Regions from separate parts of the Cytobacillus sp. FSL M8-0252 genome, predicted to be linked through region 1. Evidence: riboswitches for the same ligand, from Rfam matches in the RefSeq annotation. Region 1 holds a riboswitch; the other holds the start of a gene.
What was found. A riboswitch is a leader RNA that binds a small molecule or an ion and turns the genes downstream of it on or off. The one in region 1 is predicted to bind lysine.
Positions count from the first base shown of each region.

Region 2: linked by a shared signal. The riboswitch ahead of MKX83_RS23220 (transporter substrate-binding domain-containing protein) and the one ahead of MKX83_RS19870 (Na+/H+ antiporter NhaC family protein) in region 1 are both predicted to bind lysine.

Region 1 is NZ_JBBOWZ010000001.1:3,931,281-3,934,478, forward strand. It holds gene MKX83_RS19870 (Na+/H+ antiporter NhaC family protein) at 26-1,597, opposite strand; lysine riboswitch at 1,770-1,954, opposite strand; gene MKX83_RS19875 (YunC family protein) at 2,079-2,381, opposite strand; gene MKX83_RS19880 (DUF72 domain-containing protein) at 2,443-3,198, opposite strand, start outside.
Region 2 is NZ_JBBOWZ010000001.1:4,594,315-4,597,512, reverse strand. It holds gene MKX83_RS23225 (methyl-accepting chemotaxis protein) at 1-732, shown strand, start outside; lysine riboswitch at 863-1,047, shown strand; gene MKX83_RS23220 (transporter substrate-binding domain-containing protein) at 1,177-2,022, shown strand; gene MKX83_RS23215 (amino acid ABC transporter permease) at 2,205-2,963, shown strand; gene MKX83_RS23210 (amino acid ABC transporter ATP-binding protein) at 2,988-3,198, shown strand, end outside.

The DNA.
Region 1 (3,198 bases):
CTTCCTATATTGTTCAAAAGAATTATTATATCATCTTCTCGGTTTTTGTACCGAACATTTTAACAACAAGGAAAATCCCCGCCATCATAACAATCAAAGCAGCTAATGCAATGATTACACTTCCACTTACACCCAAAATGATATAAGAGATGGCCGCAGCAACAGCTGCTGTAAAGGCATAAGGAAACTGTGTAATGACATGGTCAATCAAATTACTCCCTGCACCTGTGGCGGATAAAATAGAAGTATCAGAAATCGGTGAAGCATGATCTCCGAATACTGCACCTCCAAGTACAGCTGCCATTGCAGGAATCAGCAAGGATATATCTGTAGCTACAGCAATATCACCAGCTATTGGAAGAAGAATGCCAAATGATCCCCAAGATGTACCTGTACTAAATGCCATAAGTGCCGCAATAATAAATAGGATAACAGGGATAAAATCATGACTCAGATTCGATTGATTAATAACGCTAGCCAAGTACTCCCCTGTACCTAGTTGACTAATCAAATCTCCGAGTAACCAGGCAAAAATTAAGATCAATACTGATCCAAACATAGATTTCATCCCAACCCATGTAGCTTTCAAATAAAAATTACTCGTTAGTTTATCATCTTTCTTTAATACTTGAGCAAATTGTACGTAAGCAACAGCTAAACTCAATAATCCTCCGACAATTAATGATAAGGCCACATCTGTGTTTTCTAATAAGGATACTAACGACACATTCCCCTCTGCACCATTAATGCCTGTCCAAGCCATCATACTCACTGTTCCAATAAATAAAACAATGATTGGCCAAACAAGATGACCAACAGTCCCTTTCGTACTAATAGGTAATTCTTCTTGAACTTCGTCTTTCAACTGTTTCTTCTTATCAAATAGAATTCCTTGTTCAATAGCTTGTTTCTCATGTTTCTTCATCGGACCAAAGTCAATTTGCCCAACAACAATGATAAACACCATTATGATTGCCGCCCACACATAAAAATTTAACGGAATGATTTGCATGAAAGCAGAGAAAGCACTATAATCAGTTATTTTATGAGACACTAAAATCGAGCCAATTAAGGCGATAATTGATGCTCCCCAACTTGATATAGGCGAAATAACACATAAAGGTGCGGATGTTGAATCAATTAAATAAGCAAGCTTTACACGTGATACTTTTTGTCGATCGGTAACAGGTCGAGATACCTGTCCAACTGTTAGCGCATTAAAATAATCATCTATAAACAAAATCATACCTAAAACTACGGTTAATAACTGTGCACCCACTCTCGTTTTCACACGCTTCATTGCCCATTCACCAAAGGCACGACTACCACCCGATAGTGAAATAAATGCAGTAATGCTACCAAGAATAAGTAAGAATAATAGAATGAATATATTCCAAGTATTTAACCCTTCATCTGTTATAAAAAGTGCTATAAACGACGAGAAAAATATTTGTAGCGTATCTAGCGGTTGATATCCTCCAATTATGATAGCTGCTGTTAACGCCCCTAAACCAAGGGAGAGAATCACCCTTTTTGTTAGTATAACCAAAAGCATCGCTACCAAAGGTGGCAGCACAGAAATAAATGTACCTGTCATAAAAAGACCTCCTATTAGTATAGGAGCTATAGACATGAACGAATGCGTCTCATATCAATTAACGATCAGAGAAAGGTATCCTCCACTTTTCTTTGATCCTTAATTGATAATAAAAAAAGAGTAACGATAGAGATTCTATCATTACCCTTCAAGAAGTAACGTTATTCTCCATCACGACTGTAGCTCCCCATTATGGTTAATATACCTCCATAATGACAGTGTTACTCCTATTAAGAGCAACCCCAACAAATAAATATTGACGTACCTATTTGCTTCGGCAAATCTCCCTTTTATCAAAGTTCACTGTTGTCATCCTCACATTGATTACTAATGATGATTTGCGCCTCTACCCCATCGGATTGATAAGGCATTATTCAATTGTTATACATTATATCAAAATATAATTATTTATGCAAAACTCTATCAAAACCTAAAATATTCATAAATTTATTATTTTTAAGATATAGTAGGATACTATAACCTATACCATTCTTAATAGCGCTTCTCTACCGATCATCCCTTTTTTAATGCCTAATTCCTCTGCAGCAAAAGTGACTGATTCAAGTGGTGCATCTATTAGCTGTTGAATCGTTTTTACCCCTACTGCTCTACCAGCAATGACATGGCGATCTTTTAATTTTTCATTTAATAACGCAACGTCTAATGCACCACACATGATATATCCTTTATCATTTGATACGACTAACAAATTAGTTTTTGGCAGCTCAACGGATACAGTCATAAACGTATGACCATCCAAAATAACAGGCTTTAATTCAACCATGACCGTCCCCCCTTCCCTTTAACAATTTATGTTATAGGTAGAGATTCGGTGTACTCATTAGTTAAAATAAACCGAGTTGTTTTGGAGCTAATCCCTCATATTCAATTCCTAATATTTCTAGAATTTCCTTCGCATTATCCGCTGCGTCACCACCAGAATTATTATTAAATAGTACATAGACCTCCTTCGCCTCTTTTTGTAATTGCTTTAATCGCTCTGCCCACTCCAATAATTCCTGGTGATTATAACGGTATAGATAGCGAACTTCACGCCAATTTGGTTGTTTTTTATTTTGCCATCCATGAACATTACGACCGTGCAAGCGGACTAGTACAATTGGATTACCGCAAGTATGCATCACAATTGGAACAGACCCCTCCCCTGCTTGTGGTTCATCACAAACGGTATGTATCCATTTCTCTTCCTTGATAAAATTTAAAGTACCTTCTATAAACGCATCTTGATACCAAGACTGATGACGAAATTCAACAGCACATGGTATTTCTCCCATTTGCTGTTTACACCAGCGTAAATATTGCACGTTTTCCTTTTTACAATTAAACCACGGTGGAAATTGAAATAGGACCATCGCTAACTTATTTTCTCTTATATAAGGGGCAAGCGACGCTTTAAAAGCAGCAAACATTTCTTCCTTTGTCTCAAAAGGAATCTCCCCCCTTTGATGCCCCGTCATCCCCTGATAAGCTTTCACAACAAATTTAAATGAAGCAGGCGTTTCCCTCACCCACTTTTCCCCGTTCCTTTCTGGCTGTACGGCATAAAAGGAAGCGTCTACCTCAACTGTTGGAAAATGAGC
Region 2 (3,198 bases), 660 kb from region 1:
AAAGAATCTGTTGCCATTTCAGAAGGTGTCGTAGAAAAGTCGGAGAATATGAATGAGAAAGTACAAGATGGTTTAAATAAGATAGTCGATGTTACATCGCATATGAATACTGTAAATACAACGATTAGTGTGACAGCATCGACGGTATCAGATGTTCATTCAAGTATGGAACAAGTGAATAAATTATTAGCAGGCATTAAACAAATTGCCGATCAAACTAATTTACTCGCATTAAATGCAGCAATTGAATCAGCAAGAGCCGGAGAGCATGGGCGAGGGTTTGCGGTCGTTGCAGATGAAGTAAGGAAGTTAGCTGAGCAAAGTGCTGAAATCACGGTGGCGATCTCTGAAGTGACGAATACTCTTTTCACTCAGTCTCTTGAAGCACGTAAAAGCTCTCTTGAAGGGGAAGGTGCTGTAAAGCAGGGACAAGCACTTCTAACAGAGATATCTGCCTTTTTCAACGAGATACAAACATCATTACAAGAAAACAACTTAGAGTTAGTGAGAGGTGTCAATGAAGTTTCCGCTGCCACAGAAAAATTTGAACAAATTCAAGAGCAGATTGAAAATATGGCAAATATATCAGAGGAGAACGCCGCAGCTACAGAGGAAATTGTTGCTATCATAGAAGATGAACATGAGATGGTGTCAAACGTAAATCATTCGGTAGCGGATATTAATCGTTTGAGCATACAGTTAAAAGAGTTAGCTTCAAGCCAACAAGCTTAACATTGGTAATTATGCTCTAATCAAAAGGTTGTGCGAAAAAAGGACCAATTTTCCATAGAGTTTATATTGACAGACGCTATTAAACTATTGTAGCCTAATAGATATCAAATTGAATAAACCTCACTTTTTCTGGTGGGGTAGAGGCGCGGTATTTAACAGTCTTTAGTAGAGTGATAAGGCATGATGAGACTAAAGAGAAGGAAATATCGCCGAAATGTGCTATACCCGTTTGTATAGCATGTTGGGTCTGCAGTGAATAATTGCAGGACTGTCTTAATAAATTTACCCGATTTATTAAGGTGCACTATCTCTAAAATGGGAAAAGTAGAGGATTTAGGCGGAAGAATAACAAGGACCTGAGTTCATCTCAGGTCTTTTTTTGTTATTCTTTTTCTTAATTCGGAATAGTTTAATTAGTAGAAAAATATATTAGGGGGAATAGAGATGAAAAAGAGATTTGCTTTACTAGCTATGGCTATAGTACTGAGTATGTTTCTAGCTGCTTGTGGTTCAAATGATGAGGCTGAAGGAAGCACAGGTTCAGGTGGAAAAGATAAAGACGTTTTTCGCGTAGGACTAGAGGCGGGTTATGCGCCATTTAACTGGACGCAAATGGATGATAGCAATGGCGCAGTAGCAATTGAAGGTAATTCAGAGTTTGCAGGCGGTTACGATGTTGAGATTGCGAAGAAGATAGCAGAAGGTTTAGGAAAAGAGTTAGTAATTGTGAAAACAAAATGGGATGGATTAGTACCATCATTAAGTTCAGATAAAATTGACGCTATTATTGCTGGTATGTCACCAACAGCAGAACGAAAAGAAACGATTGATTTTTCCGATAACTATTACGAATCTGATTTAGTCATGGTAGTGAAAAAAGGTGGCGATTACGAAAATGCCACATCCATTCAAGACTTCAGTGGGGCAAAGGTTACTGCCCAATTAAATACATTTCATTATTCAGTAATTGATCAAATTGACGGCGTACAACAGCAAACAGCGATGGAGAGCTTCCCTGCTATGCGTGTTGCATTAGAGTCTGGAATTATTGACGGCTATGTTTCTGAACGTCCGGAAGGTGTAAGTGCTTCAGCTGCTAATGATAACTTTGCGATGGTTGAATTTACTGAAGGATTTGAGACAAGTGAAGAAGATACTGCCATTGCAGTAGGGGTGAAAAAAGGTAGCGAATTAACAGATAAAATCAATGAAATCCTTGCAGATATTTCTGAAGAAGAGCAAAAAGAATTAATGGATGCTGCTATTGAGAATCAGCCAGCGGCAGAATAACTAAATGAGCCGGCTGCATGAGATGTAGCCGGTTTTATATCGAGAAGAAGGTTAGGAGAGACATGAGAAATAAACAACTAGGGTAGCGCATCCTCTCCGTCGTATTAAACCTTTGAAGCGCAAATCCTTAGCAGATTGATTGGTAATGGCCAATCATGATGAGAGAAAAGGAGATCATTGTTATGAGTATAGAATGGATTATTCGCATCGTTGTCGAATATTGGCCAATGTTTTTACGAGGCGCCGGTGTGACATTAGTCATTGCCTTAATTGGTACCGTTTTCGGTGCCCTAATTGGTTTGTTGTCAGGCATTCTTCGAACAATACCAATACCTGAGAATGGTCCTAAACGGTTGTTATTAAAAATAGTGAATTTCTTGTTATCTGCTTATATTGAATTCTTTAGAGGCACACCAATGATTGTACAGGCAATGGTTATTTTTTACGGGGCAGCAATGGCCTTTGGCTATCAAATGGATCCGCTCATTGCTGGTATCGTTATTGTTTCCATTAACACGGGTGCTTATATGGCTGAGATTGTTCGTGGAGGGATTATTTCTGTCGACCCAGGTCAATATGAGGCAGCCCAAGCCATTGGGATGAACCATTTGCAAACAATGATGAATGTTGTTTTACCTCAGGTCATTCGAAACATTCTTCCAGCTACAGGTAATCAATTTATCATTAATATAAAAGATACTGCCGTGTTAAGCGTGATTTCTATATCTGAATTATTTTTCCAAACGAATTCAATTGCAGGGAATAATTTCCGCTACTTTGAGTCATTCTTTGTTGTTTGTATTATTTATTTCGTTATGACTTATACCGTTACATTAATTCTACGCTATATTGAAAGAAGAATGGATGGACCGGAAAATTACGTCGTTGCAGGTGAAATGGATACGGCAGAAGATATCAAAAGGAAAACAACAGGAGCATAGGTGGCGGAAAGGAGAGTTGGAAAAGTGAATACAGTTGTTGATATTCAAGGGTTAAGTAAGTCTTTTGGTAGTCATGAAGTATTAAAAGATATTAACTTCTCAGTGAATAAAGGAGAAGTAGTTACAATCATCGGCTCATCAGGGTCTGGGAAATCGACCCTATTAAGATGTGTCAATCTATTAGAAAAACCAAGTGGTGGACAAATTATCTATAACGGTGAAAATATCCTCGACG